Regions from separate parts of the Rhizobium acaciae genome, predicted to be linked through region 2. Evidence: riboswitches for the same ligand, from Rfam matches in the RefSeq annotation. Region 2 holds a riboswitch; the other holds the start of a gene.
What was found. Region 2 has a riboswitch for S-adenosylmethionine ahead of metA (homoserine O-acetyltransferase MetA). Riboswitches for the same ligand answer to the same signal wherever they lie in the genome.
Positions count from the first base shown of each region.

Region 1 (14,955 bases), on a different contig from region 2:
CTCGACCAGACGACGCGTATGAGCCGGCTGGTCGACGACCTGCTGTCGCTCTCGCGCCTGGAGCTGAAATCGCACATCGCGCCGGATGAGAAGGTCGATCTGGTGCCGCTGCTCGGCCATGTCAGGGATGCGCTGTTGCCGCTGGCAAGGGATGTCGGCGTCGACATCAACCTGCATCTGCCTGACGGCAAGGTCGAAGTGCTGGGCGACCGCGACGAGCTTGTCCAGGTCTTCGAGAACCTGATGGAAAATGCCTGCAAATACGGCCAGGAGGGCGAGGTCGTCGATGTCTGGGTGAAGAACGGCACCGGCCAGCCGGTCGAGGTCAGCATCGTCGACAGGGGCCCGGGCATTCCGGCCGAGCATGTGCCGCGCCTGACCGAGCGCTTCTATCGCGTCAGCATCGAGGATAGCCGCTCGAAGAAGGGCACCGGCCTCGGTCTTGCCATCGTCAAACACATCCTCACCCGCCACCGGGCGCGGCTGGTCGTCAAGTCGGAAGTCGGCAAGGGCACCGATTTTACCGTCCGCTTCTGACGATATGTCGCAACACTTTTACGTTGCATAATTTTGTTATTTTAAATCAACGGCTTATATTGTCACAAATGTTTCATCGATTTGACATAAAAGGACGAGGCTTCAAGAGCTAAGAGAGTCCCGCCGATGAAAAAAGGCAATGCGAGGGCCTCTCTAAGGCCGCACTCACACAAGCCCAAATGCCGGGAGATTCAAATGAACACCTTTAAACTCACCGTTGCCGCGCTCGCTGCAACCGCTGCTTTCGCTGGCGCTGCCGTCGCCCGCGACCAGGTTCAGGTCGCTGGTTCGTCCACCGTCCTGCCTTACGCAAAGATCGTTGCCGAGTCCTTCGGCGAAACCTTCACCAACTTCAAGACGCCAATCGTCGAATCCGGCGGCTCAAGCGCCGGCCTGAAGGAATTCTGCAAGGGCGTTGGCGAAAACACCATTGACATCGCGAACTCTTCCCGCGCTATCAAAACAAGCGAGATCGACGCTTGCAAGGCTGCCGGCGTAACCGACATCCAGGAAGTCAAGATCGGCTACGACGGCATCGTCTTCGCCACCGACGCTTCCAACGCCGATGTCGCTTACGTTCCTGAAGACCTCTACAAGGCCCTCGCAGCCCAGGTCGTCGTCGACGGCAAGCTCGTCGCCAACCCCTACAAGAAGTGGTCGGAAGTCAACCCGAAGCTTCCGGCTGTCGATATCGCTGCCTACATCCCGGGCGAAAAGCACGGCACCCGTGAAGTCTTCGAGGAAAAAGTCCTGGCGGCCGGCTGCGAAGCATCGGGCGCCGTAGAAGTCATCAAGGCCGCGGTGTCGGACAAGGCGGCTCAAGGCAGGACTTGCATCGCCGTTCGCAAAGACGGCGTTGCTGTTGATATCGACGGCGACTATACCGAAACGCTGTCTCGCATCGCCGCCAACAAGACCGGCGTCGGCGTATTCGGCCTTTCCTTCTATGAAAACAACGCCGACAAGCTCAAGGTTGCGACCATGAGCGGTATCGTTCCGTCCACCGAAACGATCGCCAACGGCACCTACCCGGTTTCCCGCCCGCTGTTCTTCTACGTCAAGAAGGCACATCTCGGCGCAGTTCCGGGCCTGAAGGAATACGTCAACTTCTTCGTATCCGACCAGATGATCGGCCCTGACGGCCCGCTCGCCGAATACGGCCTGGTTGCCGCTCCGGATGCCGAGCGCGAAGCGATCCGCAAGGAAGTCGAAGCAGGCAAGTCCATGTAATGACTTTGCCGGCGCGGTGCCTTTCAGCCCGCGCCGGCATTGCCTCATGTCCCTGCGCGCCGGCGTTTCTGGAGCTGCAGGGTTGGAATTCCTTCTCCATGATTGGAAGCTGAAGGTAGCTGATCAAGCTGCCGGGCTTTTTGGGGCTATGGGCCTGGGGACGTAACGAATGAGCACATCCATCATACTTTTGTGCCTTGTGGTGATCGGTGCCGCTGCCTATCTGGTCGCGCGCAACCGCGCCACGGCGCTTGCCGGAGGCCGGTCTTCCGCATTGCATTCACGGCCGGCCTATTACGGCGCCTATGCGGCGATCTGGGCGGTTCTTCCCGCCCTCATCGTCCTTGGCCTCTGGCTCTCCATCAGCCCTGGCATCATCCAGTCCTCGGTTCGCAGCACTTTCCCTGACGACATCAAGGCTCAAGTCTCGGTCGAGCAGGATCTTGGCTATTCGACGGTGGCGACGGTCGCCCGCGGTCTGACGATGCTGACCTCGGATGAAACTGCGGCGGTCGGCAACGATCCGGCTGCTTTGCAGGCCAAGCTCCTCGAAAAGGGCGTGCCGCTCGCCGGCCAGCCGCTGCCTTACATGCTCGATGCCGCCAGGACGCTCAACGCCTTGAGCATGACGAGCCGCATCGCCATGACGGCGGTCGTCTTCGCTCTCGCCGTTGCCGGCGCCTTCTATGCGCTGCGCTCCATCGCTCCGCGCTTCCGCGCCCGCAACCGGGTTGAGCGCGTCATGCTCTGGGGCCTGCTGCTCGCCTCCTCGATCGCCATTCTGACGACGATCGGCATCGTGCTCTCCATGCTGTCGGAAGCGGCCCGCTTCTTTGCGGCCGTTCCCGCCATGGACTTCTTCTTCGGCACCGTCTGGGATCCGCGCTTTGCCGGCGCCGGCAGTTCGTCCTTCGGTCAGTTCGGCCTTATCCCGCTGTTGCTGGGCACGATGTATATTGGCCTGGTCGCCATGCTGGTCGCCGTGCCGGTCGGCCTCTTCGCCGCCATCTACATGGCCGAATACGCCTCGCCGAAGGTGCGTGGGGTCGCCAAGCCGCTCCTCGAAGTGCTCGCCGGCATTCCGACGATCGTCTACGGCTTCTTCGCGCTCGTCACCGTCGGTCCGTTCCTGCGCGATTTCTCCGCCCAGGTCAGCGGCCTTCTGTCCGGCAACTACAGCAATTTCATTCAGGCGCAGAGCGTTCTGACGGCCGGTATCGTCATGGGCATCATGCTGATCCCTTACGTCTCCTCGCTGTCGGACGATATCATCACCGCCGTGCCTCGGTCACTGCGTGACGGTTCGCTCGGTCTTGGCGCCACACGCTCCGAAACCATCAAGAAGGTGGTCTTGCCCGCAGCCCTTCCCGGCATCGTCGGCGCATTGCTGATGACTGCCTCGCGCGCCGTCGGCGAAACCATGATCGTGGTGCTGGCCGCCGGTGTGGCTGCCCGCATTCAGATCAATCCTTTCGAGCCGATGACGACGGTGACGGTCAAGATCGTCAACCAGCTGACCGGCGACCTCGAGTTCACCTCGCCGCAGACGCTGGTTGCCTTTGCCCTTGGCATCACGCTGTTTTGCATCACGCTTTGCCTCAATATCTATGCGCTCTACATCGTGCGCAAATACCGGGAGCAGTACGAATGACGGATATTGTTTCTCCCACATCAGGCGTCACCGTTTCCAAGGCGCCCGTGCGCCGCGATATCGGCATCAAGCGGCGCTATGCCGCCGAGCGCCGGTTCCAGGCCTATGGCATCGCCGCCATCACCTTCGGCCTCGTCTTCCTCTTCATCCTGCTGTGGACGGTGATCGGCAAAGGCTACACCGCCTTCCAGCAGACGGCGATCACCTTGCCGATCGAATTCGTCGAGAAGACGATCGACCCCGACAATAAGCGTGCGACTGATCCCTCTGCGCTGATCGCCGCCAACTATCCGGTTCTCCTGCGTGACGCGATCGTCAAGCAGCTGAATATCAATGCCTCGAGCCGTCCTGACGTGCGCGATGCATCCGCCATGCTGTCGAAGGGCGCGCCGATCCAGCTGCGCGATATGGTGATGGCCGATCCGTCGATCATCGGCAAGACGGTCAATGTCACGGTTCTCGCCGACGCCAATGTCGACAGCGCCAACAAGGGCCAGATCGACCTCTCGGTCGGTGAGAAGAACCGCAAGGTCAACGACAAGCAGATCGGCTGGATGAACGAGCTGAAGGCGAGCGGCGCTCTCCACAAGCAGTTCAACACCGGCCTTTTCGTCAACGGCAATTCTAGCCGTCCGGAGGCCGCAGGCCTCGGCGTCGCCCTGATCGGCTCGCTCTACCTGATGCTGATCGTGCTCGTGCTTGCCCTGCCGATCGGCGTCGCCGCCTCGATCTATCTCGAGGAGTTCGCGCCGAAGAACAAGCTGACGGACCTGATCGAGGTCAACATCAACAACCTCGCCGCGGTCCCTTCGATCGTCTATGGTCTGCTCGGTCTTTCCGTCTTCATCAACTTCATCGGCCTGCCGCGCTCGGCCTCGCTGGTCGGCGGCCTGGTGCTGACGCTGATGACCCTGCCGACGATCATCATCGCGACGCGTGCGGCACTGCGCGCCGTGCCGCCGTCGATCCGCGCCGCAGCGCTCGGCCTTGGCGCTTCGAAGATGCAGATGGTGTTCCACCATGTGCTGCCACTTGCCATGCCGGGCATCCTGACCGGCACGATCATCGGCCTGGCGCACGCGCTCGGCGAAACCGCGCCGCTGCTCCTGATCGGCATGGTCGCCTTCGTCGCAAACGCGCCGACGACACCGCTCGATCCCTCGACGGCTCTGCCCGTACAGGTCTATATGTGGGCCAACGAGGCAGAACGTGCCTTCGTTGAGCGTACTTCGGGTGCCATCATAGTCCTGCTCCTGTTCCTGATCGTCATGAACATGGGCGCCATCCTCTTGCGTCGTCGCTTCGAGCGCCGCTGGTAAACGGAGTTACAAGATCATGAACATGTTGACGGAAGCTGCAGTTGAAAAGGCGCTGGATCACAAGATGAGCAACGTCCCTTATAAGATGATCGGAAAGGATGTGTCGGTTTACTACGGCGAGAAGCGCGCGCTTTTCGATGTGAACCTGAACGTCCGCGAAAACACCGTAACCGCCCTGATCGGCCCGTCCGGCTGCGGCAAGTCGACCTTCCTGCGGTGCCTCAACCGCATGAACGACACGATCGATGGCTGCCGCGTCACCGGCAAAATCACCCTCGACACCGACGATGTCTATGATCCCGATATCGACGTCGTCGAACTTCGCGCCCGCGTCGGCATGGTCTTCCAGAAGCCGAACCCGTTCCCGAAGACGATCTATGAAAACGTCTCCTACGGCCCGCGCATCCATGGCCTTGCCAAGTCGAAAGCCGACCTCGACCAGATCGTCGAGACCAGCCTGCAGCGCGCCGGTCTCTGGAACGAGGTCAAGGACCGCGTGCACGAATCCGGCACCGGCCTGTCGGGCGGTCAGCAGCAGCGCCTCTGCATTGCGCGTGCCGTCGCCGTCAGCCCGGAAGTCATCCTGATGGACGAGCCCTGCTCGGCGCTCGACCCGATCGCCACAGCCAAGGTCGAGGAACTGATCCACGAGCTGCGCGAGAACTACACGATCGTCATCGTTACCCACTCCATGCAGCAGGCAGCGCGCGTCTCGCAGCGCACCGCCATGTTCCACCTCGGCAACCTCGTCGAGGAGAACGACACCGACAAGATGTTCACCAATCCCGACGATCCGCGTACCCAGGACTACATCATGGGTCGCTTCGGTTGATTTTGGCGACACCAAGCCTTCCCGTTATTCGAGGATAAAGCCCTATGGCATCGACACATATTTTTTCTGCCTATGATGATGATCTGAAGTTCCTGTCCAGGCGGATTTCCGAAATGGGCGGCCTGGCCGAGCAGATGGTCGGCGAATCCGTGCGCGCCCTCGTCAACGGCGATACCGCGCTGGCGCAGAAGGTCATCTCGGACGATGTGATCCTCGATCACGCCGAACGCGAAATCGGCGACAAGGCGATCGTGACGATCGCCCGCCGTCAGCCAATGGCCTCGGACCTGCGTGAAATCATGGGTTCGATCCGCATCGCCGCCGATCTCGAACGCGTCGGCGACCTCGGCAAGAACACCGCCAAGCGCGTCATCGCCGTCCAAAGCACCGGCGTTCCCCGCAAGCTTGCCCGCGGCCTCGAGCATCTGTCCGAGCTGGCGCTCGTCCAGCTCAAGGAAGTGCTCGATGTCTACACCAATCGTTCAGCCGACAAGGCGAATGCGATCCGTGAACGCGACAACGAGATCGACGCGATGTACACCTCGCTGTTCCGCGAACTCCTGACCTACATGATGGAAGATCCGCGCAACATCACCAGCTGCACGCATCTTCTCTTCTGCGCCAAGAACATCGAGCGCATCGGCGACCATGCCACCAACATCGCCGAGACGATCTTTTACATGGCGACAGGCGCGCAGCCGGAAGGCGATCGTCCGAAGGATGACAGCGCCAACACCGTCGGCGCGGTCACAGAATAACCGCCCGCACCCGTCAATTGCGTGCGCGCCCGTCCGGGCGCGCAAAGAGGTCGCAGCCAATTTTTGAATTTGCGCAGGATGCATTGCTTAAATCACCCTGGTTTAAGGATCATGCGCGAGGAGACCGACACGCATGATCCCGAGAGTTGCAGTTGTTGAAGACGAGGAAGCCCTCAGCGTGCTTCTTCGCTACAATCTCGAAGCGGAAGGCTTCGAGGTCGATACCATCCTTCGTGGCGACGAAGCCGAAATGCGGCTTCAGGAGCGCACGCCCGATCTTCTCATCCTCGATTGGATGCTGCCGGGTGTCTCCGGCATCGAGCTCTGCCGGCGCCTGCGCATGCGGCCGGAAACCGAGCGCCTACCAATCATCATGCTGACGGCGCGCGGCGAAGAGAGCGAGCGCGTCCGCGGATTGTCGACGGGCGCCGACGATTATGTCGTCAAGCCCTTCTCGACCCCCGAACTCGTTGCCCGCGTCAAGGCGATGCTGCGCCGCGCCCGTCCCGAGGTGCTGTCGACGGTGCTGAAATGCGGCGATATCGAGCTCGACCGCGAGACCCATCGCGTCCATCGCAAGACCCGCGAAGTCCGCCTCGGCCCCACCGAATTCCGCCTGCTGGAATTCCTGATGTCGTCGCCGGGCCGGGTCTTCTCCCGCTCGCAGCTGTTGGATGGCGTCTGGGGCCACGATATCTATGTCGACGAGCGCACCGTCGACGTCCATGTCGGCCGCCTGCGCAAGGCGCTGAATTTCTCCAACATGCAGGACGTCATCCGCACCGTCCGCGGCGCCGGTTATTCGATGGAAGCCTGAGGGCTTTCATCCATTGTTTCAGCAAACATCTGCCCCTCACCCGGCCCTCATCCGGTCGCGCGTATGGCAGCCCCTCACCCTAACCCTCTCCCCCGTGAAAAACGGGGAGAGGGACGTGCCAAACGGGGCGTCAACGGGGACCGAGAGGGTGCGGCATACTTCCTTCGCCCCGTCAGAACGGGGAGAAGGTGCCGGCAGGCGGATGAGGGGCAGCCATCGGCACGAACCAAAATTGCATAAAAAAACGGGCCACTCGGCCCGTTTTCTGCATTCTAACAATGGTTGCCCGCTCAGCTAGCCCGCGCTGCTGCCCGGCGGCGTTCGTTGACCGGCTGGTAGGCGAGCTTCTGGTGATAGCTGCAATAGGGCGAATTATCGGGGGACTCGCAGCCGCAGAAATGGAAGTCGTCCTTCAGCGGATCGCCGACCGGCCACTTGCAGGTGCGCTCGGTCAGTTCCGTCAGGCCGAGGCGGCGCGAAATCGGCACCACCACATTGCCTCTCGGCACGTATTCCATTTCCTCGATCGTTTCGATCTCGATCTCTTCCTTCAGCATCGTCGCGCCCTGCTGGCGGGTGACGGTGCGGGTCGTGATCCGGGAGGCGTAGTTCGGCGCGCGCGGCGCCGATGTGTTGCGCTTCGGCGTTCGCGCCGCGGTGTTGGTGCCGCCGGCCTTGGCACGGCCCGGAAGGCACAGCCGGTGCACTTTGCCGATGACCGCGTTTCGGCTGACACCGCCAAGTTGTGCCGCGATCTGGCTCGCGCTCAGTCCTTCGGCCCAAAGCTTCTTGAGTTTCTCGACCCGCTCGTCTGTCCAGTTCATGCCCTGTCTCCACCTTTTGCGTTGGTGATGGCAGAATCCCTCACCGTTGTCCCGGGAGCTCCGAAACAAGAAACGCTTGATCAATTTTGGTGACTAGTTCCGCCGCATGCAGTCTAGTAATTGATCTTTAACCTAGTGTGAGGCTGACTCCGTGACAAGAGTCGCATGAATCCGGATGAATCGAATTCGTAGTTTTCCCCAACTTGCTGCCCCTGCGTGGCATTTCTGCAATAATGCCTGTTGAAGACTGAAAATGCCGCTGTACACCTGTGCTGCATACGCTAAGGGCGCCGTTTTGTTGACATTGCAGCGCGAAAAGGAAATAGTGCCACTCGCCGCCGCAAGGCGGCATTTTTAATTTTTTTGGGCCTGGTTTCCTTAGCCGGAGTCATTGCCTGCCAACTTTGATGGAGATCGCGCCATGGCTGAAGCCGCGCCGCTTTATGACACCTATTCTCGTGCCCCGCTGCGGTTCGAGCGAGGCGAGGGCGTGTGGCTGATCACCGAAAGCGGCGAGCGATATCTCGATTTCGGCGCCGGCGTCGCCGTCACCTCCGTCGGCCACAGCAATCCGCATGTGGTCGGTGCGCTGAAGGAGCAGGCCGATAAGGTCTGGCACCTGTCGAACATCTATGAGATCCCCGGCCAGGAGCGTCTGGCAAAACGGCTGACGGACGCCACCTTCGCCGACAAGGTGTTCTTCACCAATTCGGGCGCCGAGGCGCTCGAATGCGCGATCAAGACGGCGCGCCGCTACCAGTTTTCCAAGGGCCATCCCGAGCGCTTCCATATCGTCACCTTCGAAGGCGCCTTCCACGGACGGACGCTGGCAACGATCGCTGCCGGCGGCCAGGAGAAATATCTCGAGGGCTTCGGTCCCAAGGCGCCGGGTTTCGATCAGGTGGCTTTCGGCGATATCGAGGCGGTCCGCGCCGCAATCACCGAGGCGACGGCCGCCATCCTCATCGAGCCGGTGCAGGGCGAAGGCGGCGTCCGTCCTGCCACGCCCGAGTTCATGAAGGCGCTTCGCCAGCTCTGCGACGACAACGGCCTGCTGTTGATCCTCGACGAGGTCCAGACCGGCGTCGGCCGCACCGGCAAGCTCTTCGCCCATGAATGGTCGGGCATCACCCCCGATATCATGGCTGTCGCCAAGGGCATCGGCGGCGGGTTCCCGCTCGGCGCCTGCCTTGCCACAGCAGAGGCCGCCTCCGGCATGAAGGCCGGCACGCATGGCTCGACCTATGGCGGCAATCCGCTTGCCATGGCCGTCGGCAGTGCCGTGCTCGACATCATCCTTGCCGATGGCTTCCTCCAGCAGGTGCGCGACGTAGCCCTTGTCTTCCGCCAGGGCCTCGCCTCGCTGAAGGATCGTTATCCCGATGTGATCGAGGATATCAGAGGCGAGGGCCTTTTGCTCGGCATCAAGGCTGCCGTTCCCTCAGCCGAACTGCTGCAGACGATCCGCGCCGCCCATCTGCTCGGCGTGCCCGCCGGCGACAATGTCATCCGCCTTCTTCCGCCGCTCGTGGTCACCGCCGAGGAAGCCCGCGAGGGCCTTGCCCGCGTCGAACGCGCCGCCGAGAGCATTCGCGCCTCCAAGGTCAAGAAGACGGCTTGAAGAGATTGCCGCCTTCGGGCGCAGCACAGGTAAGAAGACGATATGAGCCCTAAACATTTCCTCGATCTTTCGGCAGTCACATCAGCCGATCTCAGAACCATCATGAACGATGCGCTTTCCCGCAAGCAGGCCTTCAAGGCGGGCCAGGGCGACAAGCCGCTCGCCGGCAAGATGCTGGCGATGATCTTCGAGAAGCCGTCGACGCGCACCCGCGTCTCCTTCGACGTCGGCATGCGCCAGCTCGGCGGCGAAACGCTGTTCCTCTCCGGCACCGAGATGCAGCTCGGCCGCGCCGAGACGATCGGCGACACCGCCAAGGTGCTGTCGCGCTATGTCGATGCGATCATGATCCGCACCACCGAGCATTCGCGGCTGGTCGAGCTGGCCCAGCATGCGACCGTGCCTGTCATCAATGCGCTGACGGATGACACCCATCCCTGCCAGATCATGGCCGATATCATGACCTTCGAAGAGCATCGCGGCCCGATCAAGGGCAAGACCATCGCCTGGACCGGCGACGGCAACAATGTGCTGCATTCGCTGGTCGAGGGTGCCGCGCGCTTCGGCTACCGCATGAACATGGCCGTCCCCCTTGGCTCGGAGCCCAAGGATCACTATCTGAACTGGGCCCGCAATGAGGGCGCCGAAATCATGCTCTGCCATGATGCCGACCGTGCGGTCGCCGGCGTCGATTGCGTGGTGACCGATACCTGGGTCTCCATGAATCAGGAACATCGGGCCCGGGGTCACAATGTCTTCCAGCCTTATCAGGTCAACGCGGCCTTGATGGCCAAAGCCGGCAATGATGCATTGTTCATGCATTGCCTGCCCGCTCATCGCGGTGAGGAAGTGACAGACGAAGTGATCGACGGTCCGCAATCCGTGGTCTTCGATGAAGCGGAAAACCGTCTTCATGCGCAGAAGTCGATTCTTGCTTGGTGCCTGGGCGCGATCTGAACCATAATCGGACGTCGCGAGAGACAGACTCGCGACCGCGTGAGCGAAGGGCACGCTGGCCCATCGCTCTGAAAACTAGGAGTTAAAAGCCATGGCAGAAGCTGCAGCCGCCCTCGGCCAGTTTGATTTCGCCGGCGATGACCATGTCGTCCCCTTCCAGGTGGAAGGGCTGGATGTGCGCGGCCGCGCCGTTCAGCTCGGCCCGATGCTCGACGCCATCCTCGAGCGTCATCATTATCCCGCACCCGTTGCCCGGCTGCTTGCCGAAGTCGTCGTGCTGACGGTGCTGCTCGGCACCTCGCTGAAGTTCGACGGCAAGTTCACGGTGCAGACCAAGGGCGACGGCCCGGTCGATCTTCTCGTCGCCGATTTCTCGACGCCGGAAAATGTCCGCGCCTATGCCCGTTTCGATCAGGCGCTGCTCAACAAGGCGATCGAGTCAGGCGAAACCGAGCCGGAGCAATTGCTCGGCAAGGGCATTCTCGCCTTCACCATCGACCAGGGCAAGTTCAGCCAGCCCTACCAGGGCATCGTTGCGCTCGACGGCACCACGCTGGAAGACATTGCCGGCGTCTATTTCCGCCAGTCGGAGCAGATCCCGACGCGCGTCCGTCTTGCCGCGGCCGAACTCTTCGACCGTGACGATGCCGGCAAGCCGCGCCATCGCTGGCGGGCAGGCGGCCTCGTCGCCCAGTTCCTTCCGGAAGCGCCGGAGCGCATGCGCCAACCGGATCTCCACGGCGGCGACGGCGACACCGGCAGCCGCCCGCACGGCGAGGACGATGCCTGGCTCGAAGCGCGTTCGCTGGTCGAGACCATCGATGCCGATGAACTCACCGATCCGCTGGTCGGCACCGAGCGGCTGCTGTTCCGCCTGTTCCACGAGCGCGGCGTGCGCGTCTACGAACCGCGCGCGGTTTTCGACCGCTGCAGCTGCTCGCGCGACAAGATCAAGGGCGTGCTGAAGGGCTTTTCGGCCGAGGAGATCGAGGCCAGCCAGGAAGATGGCGAAATCGCCGTGACCTGCGAATTCTGCTCGACCACCTACCACTTCGAGCCGGCCGAGCTTCAGCCGGCGGAATAGTTGACACCACTGCTGTCCGGTTCGCGCGAGTGGCTGCCCCTCACCCTAACCTTGCCGGGGTCGAGCCACTGGTCTCGACCCGTCCTGCGGACCCCCGTAAAAACGCGGCGAGAGGACGTGCCCTACGAAAGGTTGGTGGGGAACGGAGAGGTTGCGACACGTCCCCTTCGCCCCGCAAGAGCGGGGAGAAGGTGCCGGCAGGCGGATGAGGAGCAGGCCTCGGCAATCTCCCAGGAGCCGGGCGTCGAAGACGTCTCAGGAACGTGGCGCTGACGGAATATGACGTCTCAATTGATGCGCCTCAGTTAAGCACCCGCAGCAGCCCAGGCGAATCCAGCGAGAAGGCGGGGATGTCGACATCGAACATCTCGCCGTCGTCCGTTTCCATCTGGTAATGGCCGAACATCAGCCCTGAAGGCGTGTCGAGCGGGCAGCCGGAGGAATATTCGTAGGTGTCGCCGGGGCTGAGCCGCGGCTGCTCGCCGACGACGCCGGGGCCGGTCACCTCGTCCACCTGGCCGTTCTGGTCGGTGATGTTCCAGTAACGGTTGACCAGCCGAACGGCTATGCCGGAATTGTTGCTGATGACAATCCGGTAACCCCAGACATAGCGATCGTCTTCCGGATCGGATTGCTCCTCCAGATAGAACGGCTCGACAACGACTTCGATCTCTCTTGTGAGGGCGCGATACATGCCTTGCACCTTAGTCAAGATATGTTACCCGTATCTTATAAGAGGCCCTGTCCGTCAAGAAACGGAACAATTATCATCGCTGAAATGGCTGTGATCCGAAGGTTTTCGAACGTTAAGCCTAATTGTCAGTGTTAATTCCGTTTCGGAACGCCGCGGCGGGCAAACTTGTTCCCCCGGCCTCACGCAGTGAGGTCCGGCACCGTCTCACCTTGGTGAGATCCGGCCTCACCTTGGTGAGGTCCGGCCCGGCCGAACCCCAAATGAGGTCCGGCCGCTTATTTCTGGATCAGGCCGAAACCTTGGCAAGCGCCCGCGCGAAATCCTCGATCAGGTCGTCGGTATCCTCGATGCCGGCCGAAAGGCGGACCGTGCCCGGAGAAATGCCGAGTTCGGCGCGCGCCTCATCCGTCAGGTTCTTGTGCGTCGTCGTCGCCGGATGGGTGATCAGGCTCTTGCTGTCGCCGAGATTGTTGGAGATCTTGATAATCTCAAGCGCGTTCTGCAGCGCAAAGGCCGCATCCTTGCCGCCCTTCAGCTCGAAGGCGACCAGCGTCGAGCCGCCGGTCATCTGCTTGGCGATGATATCGGCCTGCGGATGGTCCTTGCGGCCGGGATAGATCACCTTGGCGACCTTGCCTTGCTCGGCCAGGAAATCGGCGATCTTTGCCGCATTCTCGGTCTGCTGGCGCACGCGCAGCGGCAGCGTCTCGATGCCCTTCAGCAAAGTCCAGGCATTGAACGGCGACATGGCCGGGCCGGTATGGCGGAAATAGTCGTGCAGGTTCTCGTCGATCCATTCCTTGTCGGAAAGCACGACGCCGCCGAGGCAGCGGCCCTGGCCGTCAATATGCTTGGTGGCGGAATAGACGACGATATGGGCGCCGAGTTCCAGCGGCTTCTGGAAGAGCGGTGTCGCGAAGACGTTGTCGACGACGACCTTGGCGCCGATCTGGTTGGCGAGCTTGGCGACGCCGGCAATATCGATCACTTCGAGCGTCGGGTTGGTCGGGCTTTCCAGGAAAAACACCTTGGTCTTCGGCGTGATCGCCTTTTCCCAGTTCGCCAGATCCCGGCCGTCGATCAGCGTGCAGTCGATGCCGTATTTCGGCGCCAGCGTCTCGACGACCCAGCGGCAGGAGCCGAAGAGGGCACGCGCGGCGACGATATGATCGCCTGATTTCAGCTGGCAGAGGATCGCCGCGGTGACGGCGGCCATGCCGGAAGCGGTGGCGCGGGCGTCTTCGGCGCCTTCGAGCATGCACATGCGCTTTTCGAACATGTCGTTGGTGGGGCTGCCGTAGCGGGCGTAGATGAAGCCCTCCGTCTCGCCCTTGAAGCGGGCTTCGGCCGCCTCCGACGTCTCGTAGACGAAGCCTTGGGTGAGATAGATTGCCTCGGACGTCTCGCCATATTGCGAACGCAGCGTGCCACCGTGGACGAGTTGGGTTGCCGGGCGCCAGGTCTTGCTCATGCCATCACCTTCACATAACAAAAAAAACCGGTCGCAAAAGCAGACCGGTTTCAACCCGGTCTTTTTAGCCACTTGTTTAACGTGGCTGCAAGCCGACCGGCCAAATCACCACGGGATAATTCTGCAATACTGCTGTTAGCTGCTTGCGTCAATTCCCCGAGTTTGGTTTTGTCGGCGGCAAATGATGGATGAGGCATGATGGCTCGCGAAACGGGAATTCTGGCGGATCGCGCGATCTCCGCGCTGTTCGAAACGGGGCGTCTGATCTCCGAGCGGGAGCTGGACCGCGACCAGATCCAGCCGGCAAGCCTCGACCTGCGCTTGGGCGGCAAGGCGTTTCGCGTGCGCGCCAGCTTCATGCCCGGCCCCTCGCATCTGGTGTCGGACAAGCTCGACCGGCTGAGCCTGCACGTGATCGACCTCTCCGAGGGGGCGGTGCTCGAAACCGGCTGCGTCTACATCGTGCCGCTGATGGAGAGCCTGGCGCTGCCGGCCGACATGTCGGCCTCGGCCAATCCGAAGAGCTCGACCGGGCGCCTCGATATCTTCACCCGCGTCATCACCGATTACGCCCAGGAATTCGACAAGATTCCATCAGGCTATGCCGGCCCGCTCTATCTCGAAATCAGCCCGCGCACCTTCCCGATCGTCGTGCGCCGCGGCTCGCGCCTGTCGCAGATCCGTTTCCGCGTCGGCCAGGCCCTGCTCGGCGAGCCGGAACTTTTGAAGCTGCATGAGAGCGAGACGCTGGTCGCCAGCAAGCTGCCGAACGTTTCCGGCGGCGGCATCGCCCTGTCGATCGACCTCGCCGGAGACAAGGACGGCCTGATCGGTTATCGCGGCAAACATCACACTGCCGTCGTCGACGTCGACAAGAAGGCCGAGCACGACCTCTTCGATTTCTGGGAACCGCTCCACAGCCGCGGCCGCAACGAACTGATCCTCGATCCGGACGAATTCTATATCCTCGTCTCGCGCGAGGCCGTGCACGTGCCGCCGGATTATGCAGCCGAGATGACCCCCTTCGATCCGCTGGTCGGCGAATTCCGCGTCCATTATGCCGGCTTCTTCGATCCGGGCTTCGGCCATGCCCCTGCCGGCGGACGCGGCAGCCGCGCCGTGCTCGAAGTGCGCAGCCACGAAGTGCCCTTCATCCTCGA
Region 1 is NZ_JAPCZO010000036.1:13,397-28,351, forward strand. Features, by position in the region: gene phoR (phosphate regulon sensor histidine kinase PhoR) at 1-537, shown strand, start outside; gene OLZ32_RS35810 (substrate-binding domain-containing protein) at 733-1,767, shown strand; gene pstC (phosphate ABC transporter permease subunit PstC) at 1,937-3,418, shown strand; gene pstA (phosphate ABC transporter permease PstA) at 3,415-4,737, shown strand; gene pstB (phosphate ABC transporter ATP-binding protein PstB) at 4,754-5,569, shown strand; gene phoU (phosphate signaling complex protein PhoU) at 5,614-6,327, shown strand; gene phoB (phosphate regulon transcriptional regulator PhoB) at 6,461-7,144, shown strand; gene OLZ32_RS35840 (GcrA family cell cycle regulator) at 7,435-7,968, opposite strand; gene OLZ32_RS35845 (aspartate aminotransferase family protein) at 8,390-9,589, shown strand; gene argF (ornithine carbamoyltransferase) at 9,632-10,546, shown strand; gene OLZ32_RS35855 (Hsp33 family molecular chaperone) at 10,638-11,630, shown strand; gene apaG (Co2+/Mg2+ efflux protein ApaG) at 11,932-12,324, opposite strand; gene OLZ32_RS35865 (O-succinylhomoserine sulfhydrylase) at 12,611-13,795, opposite strand; SAM riboswitch at 13,839-13,917, opposite strand; gene OLZ32_RS35870 (2'-deoxycytidine 5'-triphosphate deaminase) at 13,991-14,955, shown strand, end outside.
Region 1: another riboswitch for S-adenosylmethionine. It lies ahead of OLZ32_RS35865 (O-succinylhomoserine sulfhydrylase); the one in region 2 lies ahead of metA (homoserine O-acetyltransferase MetA).

Region 2 (14,955 bases):
CGCCCGCGGAAGCTTCGGTTGCCGAAGAAACCTCTGCTCCTGCCGAAGCGGTATCCGCTCCCGAGGAAGCAGAAGCCGGCGAGCCGACGGAACCGAAGCCGGTTCTTCTGTGGCGTCTTGGCGGTCGCAACGACAATCAACGCCAGGCGCGCGGCGGGCATGGCGAACGCCGTGGCGGCCAGGGCCAGGAGCGCGGTCAAAACCAGGAGCGCGGCGACCGCAATCGCCGGCCGGGCGGCGGTGAAGGCGGCGAGGGCAATCGTGGCGGCGACGGCCGCGACAACAATCGCCAGAACCGCGGCAAGGAAGGCGGCGGTCGCGATGGTGGCCGGCCGCAGCAGGCAAGAGGCGACCGCAACAACCAGCCACAGGGCGACCAGCCGCGCGGCGACCGGCAGGACCGTGGCGATCGCAAGGATCGCGGCGAGCGTAACGATCGCAACAACAATCGTGGCGGCTCGCAGCCGTTGCGCTTCGAGGCCAAGCCGCCGCGCAAGGAGAAGCCGATCGATCCGGATTCGCCTTTCGCCAAGCTCGCAGCTCTCAAGGAGCAGATGAAGAAGTAATCATGAGCGGGGAGACACAGCCGACAAGCGGTTCGCGCCAGCGCATCGACAAGTGGCTGTTCTTCGCGCGCATGGTGAAGTCGCGCTCGCTGGCGCAGAGCCATATCCAATCGGGCCATGTGCGTATCAACGGCGAGCGTTGCAGCCATCCAAGCCAGATGATCAAGCCGGGCGACCGTATCGAGCTGACACTGGAGCGGCGCGATGTCGTTCTCGTCATGCGCCTTGCCGGCGAACGGCGGGGGCCTTACGAGCAGGCGCGCCTGCTCTACGACGATCAATCCCCGCCACCCGATGAGGCAAAACGTCTCACGCCCTACGAGCAGGCGATCCGCGCGACCGGCGCCGGCCGTCCGACGAAAAAGGAAAGACGTGCGATCGACAGGCTGATGTCGGACGAGGATTAGAAAACTCTGTCTGCGGCGGCGGCTTTTGCAGATCGTTTATCCTTGAAATCCGGCGCTAAAGCCGATAGTGCACTGACAACCTGCCGGAAGCGTGCTTGCCTCCCAAGCCTGCTCACGCTTTGCCTCCGGCACGGGGATAGGCGCGACGTTCCAGGTTGCCCGGCCCCATCCGCATGGAAATCCTGGAGTTCTTCATGACCTATGTCGTGACCGACAATTGCATCAAGTGCAAATACACCGATTGCGTGGAAGTCTGCCCTGTCGACTGCTTCTACGAGGGCGAGAATTTCCTCGTCATCCATCCCGACGAATGCATCGATTGCGGCGTCTGCGAACCTGAATGTCCCGCCGAGGCGATCAAGCCCGATACCGAGCCGGGCCTCGACAAATGGCTGAAAATCAATACCGAATATGCCACGATCTGGCCGAATATCACGGTCAAGAAGGATCCGTTGCCCGAGGCCAAGGACATGGATGGCGAGACCGGAAAATTCGAGAAGTATTTTTCAGAGAAGCCCGGCTCCGGCGATTGAGACAGTGCCTAATTTCGGTCGCCGGATTCAGGCGACCGCGGGGCGAAACGTTTTAAAAGCTGCGTGAGGCATATGGGTGACATGTGTTGCCCGCATGACTCAAGCGAAGCAAATTATTGATTTCCTCATATTTTTATGATAGGTCTCGTCTACTGTTCCATTTGTGGCATGACGCATGCCCAAAACCATCACGAAAGCAAAACAAATCCGTACACGGTTTCCGTGACATATCAACGCTTTGAGCGCCGGGTCCCAAGATCGTGCGCAAGAAGTCTTTGCTTTTGCCCGATGGGACCAGAGTGAAGTCACCCGACGGATACTACCGTCTCACCCGGGCCTGACTGACCCGGCTCCGGCCGCCGCCGGAAGCGTAACAGGGAGTTTTTGAATAGAATGACGACTCAGCAGAAAAAACCTTCTACAGCACGTCACGGCTTCAAGACCGGTGAATCGATCGTCTACCCCGCTCATGGCGTCGGTACCATCACCGCTATCGAAGAGCAAGAAGTTGCCGGCATGAAGCTCGAACTTTTCGTTATCGATTTCGAGAAGGACAAGATGCGTCTGAAGGTTCCGGTCGCGAAGGCGATGAGCATCGGTATGCGCAAGCTTTCGGAAACGGATTTCGTCGAGCGTGCTTTGAAGGTCGTGCAGGGCAAGGCGCGCGTCAAGCGCACCATGTGGTCCCGCCGCGCCCAGGAATATGATGCCAAGATCAATTCCGGCGACCTGATTTCCATCGCTGAGGTCGTGCGCGATCTGTATCGTGCCGAGAACCAGCCTGAACAGTCCTATTCCGAGCGCCAGCTTTATGAGGCCGCGCTCGACCGCATGGCGCGCGAAATCGCCGCGGTCAACAAGATGTCGGAAACCGAAGCCGTCCGCCTCGTCGAGACCAATCTCAACAAGGGTCCGAAGCGCGGCAAGGCCATCGAAGAAGATGATTCACAGGACGAAGCCGCATAAAAGCGACCCTGTTTTTCTGTCAAAAAACCCGGCCTTCGAGCCGGGTTTTTTTATTGGAACTTTTTCCCGACTGCCGCGTTTATCACACGTAATTGCGGACTGCTCGTCGGGCAATGGCCTCACGGGCGAACTGCTATTCCGTCAATGTTCGATGAGGAGCGGATCATGCCTTTTCTATATTGCCCATCCGGCAAGGTGAAGAAACAGATCCTGCCCAGCCGTCTTACCGGCACATGATGAGAAATAGGGCCTCCCCCTGAAAAGTCCAGGGGCGAGGCTTTTATGCATTCAGAACCCCATTCCATCCGGACAGCGATGTTCCGGAAGATGAGTTTTATTGTTCATTTCAGGGCGAGAGGCCTGTTTCGGGAGATCGAAATGAAGAACATGTCTGCAGATCGGCGCATGATCAAAATCGCGATGGCCGCGCCTTATCTCGCCCGCCAGGAAGAGCACGATCTCGCCACCCGTTGGAAGGATCACGACGACCGCGGCGCGCGCAACCAGATCGCGATGGCCCATATGCGCCTCGTCATATCCATGGCCGGCAAGTTCCGCAATTTCGGCCTGCCGATGAGCGATCTGGTGCAGGAGGGCTATGTCGGTCTGCTCGAGGCCGCCGCCCGCTTCGAGCCGGAACGCGACGTGCGCTTTTCAACCTATGCAAGCTGGTGGATCAGGGCGTCGATCCAGGATTATATCCTGCGCAACTGGTCGATCGTGCGTGGCGGCACCAGTTCGGCGCAGAAGGCGCTGTTCTTCAATCTGCGCCGTCTGCGCGCCAAGCTCGCCAAGGGTGACACGCAGCTGACGCTGCAATCCATTCACCAGGAAATCGCCGCGGCCCTCGGCGTCAGCCTCTCGGATGTGCAGACGATGGATGCCAGGCTTTCCGGCAATGACGCCTCGCTACAGGCGCCTTCGGTCTCCGGCGATGCCGAGAGCGCGGAGAAGATGGACTTCCTCGTCAGCGACGATCCTCTGCCGGATGAGCAGGTTTCCAACATGATCGACGGCGAGCGCCGTCGCGTCTGGCTGGCCTCGGCGCTGAAGCACCTCAACGAACGCGAGATGAAGATCATCAGCGCACGGCGCCTGGCGGAAGACGGCGCCACGCTCGAAGAGCTGGGTGCCGATCTCGGCATCTCCAAGGAGCGCGTGCGTCAGATCGAAAGCCGGGCGATGGAGAAGCTTCGCAGCGCCCTCGTCAGCGCCGACCCGCACATGGCCGCCTACGCCTAAAATTCATTCCCCTCTCCAGCAGCACAGACTGGCCCGGCGCAAGCCGGGCTTTTTTTATTCGGCGATGATCTTGACGCGATCGCCTGTTGCAACGGCTGCACCCGTGGGCAGGGCGTTGATGAGCTTGAAGAGATCGAGCTTGCGGTCTGTGCCCATCATGCGGGCGGCGAGTGTCGAGATATTTTCACCCGGCCGGACGGCGACGACACGGATGCGCAGCGGCTTCAGCGAGGCCGCCTCTGCCGGCGTCATGCGGCGGAAACTCGCGCGCAGCACATTCGCCGTTGGCTCAAGGGCGCCGCTGCCTTTCGGCACGGCGGTCAGGAAACGGAAGATCTGCGAATTGTTGCGGATCACGGTCACATCGAAATCCCAGCGGTCGGCGCTGGCGCGCGCGGTAGCTGCTTCCATGCCGTTGATGGTGACCGGCTGGATGGTCGACGGGTCGAGGCCAGTCACCCAGCCGCTGGATATATAGTTGGTGAGGCTCTGGTTCTGATTGTCGGCGACGCCATCGAAGCGGACGGCGATGTCGTTCGGGCCGGTGGCCATCACCGCTTCGACCTTGTTGTCGATATGGAAATCCGGCGGCACGTCGAAACGGATGCCGAGACCGCCATGCAGGAAGGTCTGGCCGCGCACATAGCCTTCTTCCGGGCTGTCGCCGTAGAGCAGTCCGTCTATGCCGTCGAGATAATAATTGCGACCCTTGTCGCCGACGGAGCCTTCCTGGCCGAAGGCGCGGGCGTGGGTGCGGGCAAGTTCGATGCGCTGGGCCGAATTCGGATGGCTCGACAGGAAGTCGAGGCTCTGATCGGCTTCGGGATCAACCGACATGAACCGACTGTAAGCGGCCATCGAATCGAGGAACCGGGCGGCGGCATAGGGGTCGTAGCCGGCTTCGCCGAGCATACGTACGCCGATGACGTCGGCCTGCAGCTCCTGCTGGCGGGAGAAGGCGGCGAGCCGCAGCTTGCCGCGGGCAAGCGCCTGCTTGCCGGCGATGTCGCTGGAGAGGACCTCGGCGACGACGCGGCTGGCGATGACCTCGGCCTCTTCGCGCTTCTGCCGCTCGATGCCGTGGTTTGCCGTCACGTGGCCCATTTCATGCGACAGCACGGCGGCGACTTCCGAGGCGTCGTTGGCAAGGGCGAGCAGGCCGCGGGTGACGTAGAGATAACCGCCCGGCAGCGCGAAGGCGTTGATCGCCGGCGAATTCAGGATGGTGATGCGGTAGGACTGGCTCGGATTTTCCGACACCGCCGTCAGCGCGCCGGCGATGCGGGCGACGAGGCGTTCGGTTTTGGCGTCCTTGTATTCGCCGCCGTAGCTAGCCACGATGCGCGGATGCTCACGAGCGCCCATCGCCGCGCGCGGATCGTTCTTCTGCACCTCATCGACGATCTGCGGATTGGATGAAGGCGAAACACTGGGCTGATAGGATTGGTCGATCAGCGATTGACAGCCATTCAGCGCCATTGCGAGGGCCGAAAGCAGCATCATGCGACGCGCGAAGCGCCGCGGTGCGGAGATGGCATCACTGGAAAGCGCGGGCGATTTCCACGTCGTCAAGCTGTCCAGTCTGATTCTCCGCATCATGTCGCTGTTTTGCCGGTTTGCCGCAGATTCGGACCGACCGTGGCAAGGGGAACTCAACAGGTGCGCACCCCTGATCTCGCGCTGCACAATCGGCCGATACAAGTTGTTGCTGTAGCTGATTTACGCATCGGTTGCATAGCGAGACTCTGTTTAAATGTGGCGCCGTTGCATTTTAGCAAGCCTCAGGCACTAAGGCTTCCTTTCGCTCGGATGAAATTATGGCGAAAGTTCCGTCACAAAGCCGAGATTCGACGGCGGCACGGAAAAAGAACGGCCCGATTGAAGCAACCGGCTCGATAGCGACAGTCCTGCGAGCAAATTGCAACCCTTGATACAGGCATCGAGAGGGAACGCCTCCTGATGAAGCATTCTCTCGCAGGTAACGATTCGACTATTCGGCGGCTTCCGCCGTCGCCGGTTGCGGCTTCGTCGTCTCGCCGGCGCGGGGCAGTTGTACGGGTTTCAGCATGATGGCGGCGGCAAGGCCGATCAGCGCAATGGCGCAGGAAGTCATGAAGAGCGGCGAGAAAGCGGCGGCATAGGTATCGGCGACGGCCTGGCGGCTCGCTTCGGGAAGAGCGGCTATCATTTTCGGCGTCAGCTGCTTGATATCGGCGACGCCGGGAATGGAGACGCCGACCTTGCCGAGCTCAGAGGCGATGATGGCGCCATAGATGGAGATGGCGATCGAGGCGCCGCCCATGCGCGACAGCGTCACCGAGCCGGTGGCGGCGCCGACGTCGCGGGCGGGTGCTGCATTCTGTACGCCGATGATGGGAACCTGCTGGGCAAGGCCAATGCCGATGCCGTGCAGCATCATGACCGCGCCGATGAAGGCGATCGGCGTTCCGGCGTGGATCTGCGACATCAGCGCAAAGGCGATGGCGCTGCAGGTGAGGCTTGCGATGGCGAAGGGCTTGTAGCGCCCCGTCTTCGAGATGATGCGGCCTGCGGAAAGCGACCCGCAGACGAGGCCGCCGGTCAGAAGGATGAAGAACAGGCCGGCGGCCGACGGCGAAAGGCCGGTCGTGGTCTGAAGGAAGAGAGCGAGATAGTTGACCATGCCGATGGCGATGGCGCCGCCCATGATCGAGATCACCAGGAGCAGGCTGAAGGTCGAATTGCGAAACAGCTGCAGGGGAACGATCGGTTCGGGCGCGCGGCGCTCGACGAACACCCAGGTGACGGCACAGACGACGCCGAAGGCGACGATGCCGATACTCTCAGGCGAGATCAATGCGCCGAACAGTTCGCTGCTGTCGGTGGCAAGCACGATGCTTGTCGTCGTCATTGCAAGCAGGAGCGCACCGGCATAATCGATCTTGGGGCGGCGATGGGGTTTGCGGTACGGCAGCATGAAGGCAAGGCCGGTGAGCACGATGAAGCCGATCGGCACGTTGACGAGGAAAATCGAGCGCCAGCCGAAGAGATCGCTCATCGTGCCGCCGAGCACAGGGCCGATCGCGCCCGATGCCATCAGCACGAGGCTGGAATAGCTTTGGTAGCGCGCCCGCTCGCGCGGCTCGAACAGGTCGGCATTGACGGCAAAGATCGATACCATGATGCCGCCGCCGCCAAGGCCCTGCAGCACGCGGGCGGCGATCAGCGTGTCCATCGAGACCGCCAGCCCGCAGACTGTCGATCCGACGGTGAAGATCATGATCGCGGTCATCATCACGTATTTGCGGCCGAACAGATCGCCGAGCTTGCCGTAGACCGGCATGACGGCGCTGAGCGACAGGAGATAGGCCGAGCCGATCCAGCCGAAGCGCTCGAGATGGCCGAATTCGCCAACGATCGTCGGCAGCGCCGTGGAGACGATCTGATTATCGAGCGTCGCCATGAACATGGCGGTCATCAGGAAGAAGAAGAGGATAAGCCGGCGACGAGGATCCGTCACGAGCGGCGCAGACGCGAGTTGCATGTCCATGGGAGGCATCGTTCCGGGTTGACGTGCTTTTATGTGCTAACAGCATATAGTTGTCAATGGCATATTAATGACATCGGCATATTCAAATTTTGAATCGGCTCTGTTATGGTCCTGTAATGAGCGACGTTCTGACCAAGACCCCTTCTGTGGAGCCGGCCGAGCCGGATCGTGAAAACGTACCGCGTATCGGCCGGAGCATGGCGCGCATGCGGCTGATGACCGGCCGGCGGCTGATCGGCCGGCTGGCGATCCAGAGTGCAGCACCGGGCCTCGAGCTTTCGCATCTCGACGTGCTCGATGCCGTGCGCAGGGCGCAGCCTGCCGGCGAGGTCACGGTCGGGATGATCGCGGAGATGCTGCGCATCGATCCGTCACGGGCAAGCCGGGTGGTGGCCGACATGGTCGGGCGCAACGTATTGCGCCGCGAGGCCTCGCAGGCCGATGCGCGGCGGATCGTCGTCGTCATGACCGAGGTCGGCCAGGACTTGCTTGCCGAGATCGTCGCGCAGAAGCTTGCGATCATTTCCGAGATCGTTTCCGACTGGCCGCAGGAGGATGTCGAGCGTTTCGCAGCGCTTTTCGAGCGCTTCATCGGCGGCTACGAGGCGGTTTTCCTGTCGCGCGACAAGGATACGCCGGGCTGAGGCAGACGCTGGCGTTCGCCGGCCCTTCCCCTCGACCCCTCGTTTGCGCTAAGGGCAATGCCCATGAGCCAATCCACCTTCACCATTCTCCTTGGCGGCGAACTCAGCCTGACGGAGCGCCTGCGCGATGCCATCGAAGACAGCCGCTTTATTGCGGCCGATGGCGGCATGCGGCATGCGGCAGCACTCGGCATTACGCCGGAACTCTGGGTCGGCGATTTCGATTCGACGCCGGCCGATCTCGAGGATGCATTTCCCGATGTGCCGAAACAGCCCTATCCGGCAGCGAAGGCGGCCACGGACGGTGAAATCGCCGTGGCGGAGGCAATCGCGCGGGGCGCGCGGCGGCTGATCCTGGCCGGTGCGCTCGGCGGTGAACGTTCCGACCACGCGCTTCAGCATCTGCTGTCGGCCGTCAGCCTGGCGGAAGAGGGTTTCGACCTGCTGCTGACCTCGGGCAAGGAAGAGGCCGTGCCGCTGGTTGCCGGTACGGTCGAACTGGACCTTCCCAAAGGCAGCCTGTTTTCCGTGCCCGGATTCAGCGAGCTGAGAGGGCTTTCCATCGAGAATGCGCGTTATCCGCTGGCAGATTTCCATCTGCCCTTCGGCTCGTCGCGCACCATTTCCAACGTCGCGGAAGGCAAGGTTCGCTTTTCGCTCCGCAGTGGCCGAGCGTTCGTGCTCGCCCGGCCTTATGATCTTACCGGAGTCTGATTTTTGGCCCCTCCCATTCTGAAACTCGACGATATCTTCCTGAGCTTTGGCGGTGCACCGCTTCTGGCGGGTGCTGGCCTGCAGATCGAGCCCGGTGACAAAATCTGTCTCGTCGGGCGCAACGGCTCGGGAAAATCGACGCTGCTGAAGATTGCCGCCGGCCTGGTCGAGGCGCAGTCCGGCGAGGTCTTCCGCCATCCGTCCTCGACGGTGCGTTATCTCGAACAGGCGCCGGATTTTGCCGGCTTCAACACGGTCCAGGCCTATGCCGAGGCCGGCCTCGGGCCAGGTGATGACCCCTATCGTGTCACCTATCTGCTGTCGCATCTCGGACTGAGCGGCGATGAAGACCCCAGAATGCTGTCCGGTGGCGAATCGCGGCGCGCAGCCCTTGCTCGGGTTATGGCACCGGAGCCGGACATTCTTCTGCTCGACGAACCGACCAACCATCTCGACCTGCCGACCATCGAATGGCTGGAAGGCGAGCTGCAAAAGACGCGCAGCGCCTTGGTGCTGATTTCGCACGACCGGCGTTTCCTCGAAAAGGTCTCGACGGCAACCGTCTGGCTCGACCGCGGCACCTCGCGCCGGCTCGACAGAGGCTTTGCGCATTTCGAAGCCTGGCGCGACCAGGTGCTGGAGGCCGAGGAGCTGGAGCAGCACAAGCTCGGCAAGTCGATCGAGCGCGAGGAGCATTGGCTGCGCTACGGCGTCACGGCGCGGCGCAAGCGTAACATGCGCCGTCTCGGCGAGCTGCAGACGATGCGCTCGAACTATCGCGGCCACAAGGGGCCGCAGGGCACGGTGCAGGCGACGGTTTCGGACGCGCAGGAATCCGGCAAGCTGGTGATCGAGGCCGACAAGATCACCAAGAGCTTCGGCGAGCGGGCAATCGTCACGCCGTTTTCGATCCGCGTGCATCGCGGCGACTGCATTGGTCTGGTGGGGCCGAACGGCGCCGGCAAGACGACGCTGCTGAAGATGCTGACCGGGCAGCTTTCACCCGATAGCGGCATCGTCAAGCTCGGCACCAATCTGGAGATCGCGACGCTCGACCAGAAACGCGAGGATCTCGATCCCGAGGATACGCTTGCCAACTATCTGACGGATGGGCGCGGCGAAAACCTGCTCGTCAACGGCGAGCAGCGCCATGTCACCGGCTACATGAAGGAATTTCTGTTCCAGCCGGAACAGGCGCGGACGCCGATCAGAAGCCTCTCCGGCGGCGAACGCGCCCGGCTGATGCTGGCGCGCATCCTTTCGCGCCCGACGAACCTCTTGATCCTCGACGAGCCGACCAACGATCTCGATATCGAAACGCTCGATCTCCTGCAGGAGATTGTCGCCGGTTTTCCCGGCACCGTCATTCTCGTCAGCCACGACCGCGATTTCCTCGACCGCACCGTGACCTCAACGATCGCACCGGCCGTGCCGGATGCGCCTGATGGTCGCTGGATCGAATATGCCGGCGGCTACTCGGACATGCTTGTACAGCGCAAGGGCGCGCTCGAGGAGCGTAAGAGGGCCGAGAAGGCGGCGGAGAAGCCGAAGACGCAGCAAGCAACAGCTTCAGGCAGCTCGAAGGTCAAGCTCTCCTTCAAGCAGAAATTCGCACTGGAAAACCTGCCAAAGGAAATGGCGAAGGCCGAAGCCGAAATCGCCAAGCGCGAACAGGTGATGGCAGATCCCAATCTTTTCACGCGCGATCCCGCAACCTTCAACCGGCTTGCCGGCGAGATGGAAAAACTGCGCGCCAGCCTGACCGACATGGAAGAGGAGTGGCTGGAGCTCGAAATGCTGCGGGAAGAGCTGGAAGGCTGAGATTTTCTCAGACCTGAAGGCTCACTTTTCCTTGATTCGTCAGTGTGTCGTCCTGCGGCATAAGGTGCCGTCCGGCAGCCGGGGATATTGCCGATCGCAATGGCGACAAGGAAAAGTCATATGTCTCGCAAGCCTCATTCCCGTTTTCTCACAGCACTTACTGCCGGCAGCCTCGTCGCGCTTGCCCTGTCGCAAGCCGCACAGGCGCAAGATGCCCAGCGCATTCGTGTTCGCGGCGCAATCGAAAGCCTCAGCGGCGATACGCTCGTCGTCAAGACGCGGGAGGGCAGCGATGCGACGGTCGCGCTGAAAGCCGGCTGGAAGGTCGGCGGTATCAAAAAAGCTTCGGTCGAGGATATCAAACCCGGCGATTTCGTCGGCGTCGCTTCGCTTCCGAAGGGCACGGGCCCGGACGGGGCGATCGAGGTGCTGATCTTTCCGGCGTCGATGAAGGGAACCGGTGAGGGCAACCGTCCCTGGGATGCGCAGCCGAACAGCCAGATGACCAACGCGACTGTCAGCAACGCGGTCAAATCCGTCGACGGCCACACGATCACGCTGACCTATCAGGGCAAGGAAAAGACCATCTCGATTGCCGATGGCACGCCGATCGTGACGTTGGCGCCTGCGACCAAGGATGATTTGAAGCCCGGCGCCGGCGTCGTCGTCACCGGCGAGAAGGCAGCGGACGGCAGCATCTCGGCCAGCCAGATCGCCGTCGGCCTCAACGGCGTCATACCGCCGATGTGACCAGCGGCTCAAATCCTCGTCTTATGCATGCCGTCATCCCAAAACCGCTCCACACTTTTGGACGGCATGCATTAAAGCGCCGGCGCGGGCACGGCGGCAGCGCCCGCACTGGCGCTGGCGCCGGTCTGGACGGCAGGCGGCTCCTCGGATGCTGACGGCAGCGCCTGCAGATGCAGCACGCGCGGCCTCAGCGCCTCGAGATAGGCCTCGGAGCGGCCGATATAGATCATGCCGCTTTCGGGCATCGAGGTGAGCAGTTTGGCCATTGTTTCCTGCAATTCTGGCTCCATGCCTTCCAGCACTTCGTCGAAGATGATCCAGCGCGGGCGCACGAGAAGCAGCCGGGCAAATCCGATCGCTTTCTGCTGGTCGCTGTCGAGCAGCTTGTCCCAGCGGGCGCGGGTTTCGAGCCTTGCGATCAGCGAATGGAGACCAACCTTGTCGAGGGCCGCCTCGACGTCGGCTTTCTCGTAGGCTTCGGGACGTTCGGGAAAGGCCAGCGCCTCGCGCAGTGAGCCACCGGGGACATAGGCGAGCTGGGGAACGAAGAGCATGTCGTCGATCGGCGGCAGGCCTATCGTGCCGCTGCCGCACGGCCAGAGGCCGGCCATCGCCTGGAAAAGCAGCTTGCGATTGACGCTGTGATCGCCGTTGATCATGATTTTTTCGCCGGCTTTGATCACGACATTGGTTTCACGCAGACGGAAACCGCCGCATTCCTCGATGTCTTCGCCGATCTTGGCGACGATCAGCACGTCCTTCAGCGTCAGCGTATCGGGCGCGGCGTTTTCATAGGCGATGCTGTCCTTCAGGTCGAAGTCCTCTTCCATCTCGACCAGCGCCTGGCGGAAATCGGTGACGCGCATCAGCGTGGCGCGCCATTCGGCGATCGGGCCGAAATTGGACACATACCAGCGCAGCGCCGTGTTGACCTGGTTGAAGGCACCGACGGACATCATCAGCTGGCCGAGGGTGAGTCCGCCGGAGAAATAGGCGGGGGCGGCAACGATGATCGGAATGACGATCACCAGCCAGCCATAGCCGGCCGAAACCCAGGTGAGATTGGTATTGGCCATGGCAAGCCGCTTGACGACTGTCAGGACCGAGCTGATGTCGGTGTTGATGCGCCGGCGTTCGTTCTCCTCGCCGCGGGCAACCGTAATTGCCGGCATGTTCTCATTGGCATGCATCAGCGTGAAGCGAAGCTCGGCCTCTTTCGAAAAACGGTCGGCATTGAGCTTCACCAGCTTCCGACCGACGACCTGGCTCAGCACCGAGGCGGAAGCGGCATAAAAAATCGCCGCCCAGACCATGTAGCCTGGAATGGAGAAGCTATGGCCGCTGATGCGGAAGATGAAGCCGCTGGAAAGTTCCCAGAGCACGCCGATGAAGCTCACCAGAAGAATGGTCGACTGCAGCAGGCCGAGAACCAATCCCGTCGTGCTTTCGGCGAGGTTGCGGGAATCTTCGTGCAGGCGCTGGTCCGGATTGACGCCGATCAGGCCGCTGGAGGCAAGCCGCAGCGCCCGCTTGCGCTTCAGCCACTGGTCAACCAGATCGCGTGACAAGCCTTCGCGCATATAGAGCGCCGTCATCTGGTTCAGCCAGGCCTGCAGCACGTTGAGCAGCAGCAGCGTGCCGGCGATCATCGCGAAGATTTCGAGCTGGTGGAAGAATTCGCCGAGGTCGCGGCGCTCCAGCGAGTCGTAGAAAGGAGCATTCCACTCGTTCAGGATGACCTGGCCGTAGGATGTCGCCAGGATGACGAGGATCAGCACGGTCGCCAGAAACAGCACCTTGCCACGCACTTCCGAATTCCAGAATGCTGAGAACATGACGCCGAGGCGATATGTCAGGCTTAAATCATACCCTACCCTATCCTGCCTTCGGATGCCCGGCCTCCCCTCGATTTTATCTGCCATTACGCTTTTCCAAATCGCCCATACCCTTATAAATAACATGGTGGCGTTACCGGTCTATCAACAGATTCTATCAGTCATTAAAGTGTGATGATGCTTGCATGAGTCTCTCCTGCATGTATTCGCCAGTTGATTCGCAATCCGACTGGGTCTAATTAAGGCCTCCGTGGTGATTTGGCCGGCCGGCTTGCAGCCACGTTAAAAAAGTCGCTAAAGGGCCGCGTGCGGACCGGTAGCGATTTTTGTCGCCGCCGGTTTTTTGTTTTTGATCGAGTGACCGCAATGCCCATCAAGATCCCCGATACGCTGCCCGCCTTCGAAACCCTGGTTCAGGAGGGTGTGCGGGTGATGACCGAGACGTTGGCGATCCGTCAGGATATCCGACCGTTGCAGATCGGGCTGCTCAATCTCATGCCGAACAAGATCAAGACCGAACTGCAGATGGCCCGTCTCGTCGGCGCCTCGCCGCTGCAGGTGGAGCTGTCGCTTGTCCGTATCGGCGGCCACAAGGCGAAGAATACGTCCGAGGATCATCTGCTTGCCTTCTACCAGACTTGGGAAGAGGTAAAGCACCGCAAGTTCGACGGTTTCATCATCACCGGGGCGCCGATCGAGCTTTTGCCCTATGAGGACGTCACCTATTGGCCGGAGATGCAGGAGATTCTCGACTGGACGGAAACGAATGTCCATTCGACGATGAACGTCTGCTGGGGCGCGATGGCGGCGGTCTATCATTTTCACGGCGTTCCGAAATACGAGCTGAAAGAGAAGGCCTTCGGCGTCTACCGCCACCGGAACCTGAAACCTTCCTCGATCTATCTCAACGGCTTTTCCGACAATTTCGAAGTGCCGGTGTCGCGCTGGACCGAAGTGCGCCGCGCCGATATCGAGAAGTCCGAAAGCCTGGAGATCCTGATGGAATCAGCCGAAATGGGCGTCTGCCTCGTGCACGAGAAGAGAGGCCGGCGGCTCTACATGTTCAACCATGTCGAATATGATTCCACCTCGCTTTCCGACGAGTATTTCCGCGACGTCAATGCCGGGGTGCCGATCAAGATGCCGCACAATTACTTCCCGCATAACGATCCGGCGCTTGCGCCGCAGAACCGCTGGCGCAGCCATGCGCATCTTTTGTTCGGCAACTGGATCAACGAAATCTACCAGACGACGCCCTTTGATGTGGAAGAGATCGGTACCGATCTCTGACCGTTGCCGATCAACCCGCGAGCCGATGCCGCCGCATCACTGCTGCGGCTTTTCTTTCTGATCCGCCGGTTGCGGATCGAAGCAAATCCGGGCAGGTTCCTGCCCGGAAGCCTACCACACCGCGCGTCTTCGTCGGACGTGCAATGCACACTTTCAATCGCTGCAAATTCCTCAAATCGATTCCGAATTGAGGAATTTTCAGCAGGGACAGAATGGACGGTCGATCATGTCGGATAAGTTGGAGCGGGACGTTTTCGGGCAGACGCAGACGGGCGAGACCGTCTATCGCGTCGTGATCAAGGGCGGCGGGCTGACGGCCAAGATCATCAGCTGGGGCGCGGTCATCCAGGATCTGCGTCTCGAGGGACATGATGCGCCGCTGCAGCTCGGCTTCGACGATTTCGACAGCTATCTCCTTTATTCGTCCTACTTCGGCGCGACGCCCGGCCGCTGCGCCAACCGCGTCGGCGGCGGCAGGTTCACGCTTGATGGCAAGGACTATCAGCTCGAGCCGAATGAAAACGGCGTCACGCATCTGCATGGCGGCAGCGACAATATCGCCAAACGCAATTGGACGATCGTCGAGCATGACGTCGACCGCGTGGTGCTGAAGATCGTCGATCCCGATGGCCGCGCCGGCTATCCCGGCAATTGCACC
Region 2 is NZ_JAPCZO010000030.1:71,947-86,901, reverse strand. Features, by position in the region: gene OLZ32_RS33820 (helicase-related protein) at 1-566, shown strand, start outside; gene OLZ32_RS33815 (RNA-binding S4 domain-containing protein) at 569-973, shown strand; gene fdxA (ferredoxin FdxA) at 1,168-1,506, shown strand; gene OLZ32_RS33805 (CarD family transcriptional regulator) at 1,900-2,472, shown strand; gene OLZ32_RS33800 (RNA polymerase factor sigma-32) at 2,851-3,714, shown strand; gene OLZ32_RS33795 (M48 family metalloprotease) at 3,769-5,313, opposite strand; gene OLZ32_RS33790 (MDR family MFS transporter) at 5,705-7,243, opposite strand; gene OLZ32_RS33785 (MarR family winged helix-turn-helix transcriptional regulator) at 7,360-7,887, shown strand; gene OLZ32_RS33780 (thiamine diphosphokinase) at 7,945-8,601, shown strand; gene OLZ32_RS33775 (ABC-F family ATP-binding cassette domain-containing protein) at 8,605-10,422, shown strand; gene OLZ32_RS33770 (hypothetical protein) at 10,543-11,172, shown strand; gene OLZ32_RS33765 (ABC transporter ATP-binding protein/permease) at 11,244-13,133, opposite strand; SAM riboswitch at 13,248-13,325, shown strand; gene metA (homoserine O-acetyltransferase MetA) at 13,374-14,297, shown strand; gene OLZ32_RS33755 (aldose epimerase family protein) at 14,524-14,955, shown strand, end outside.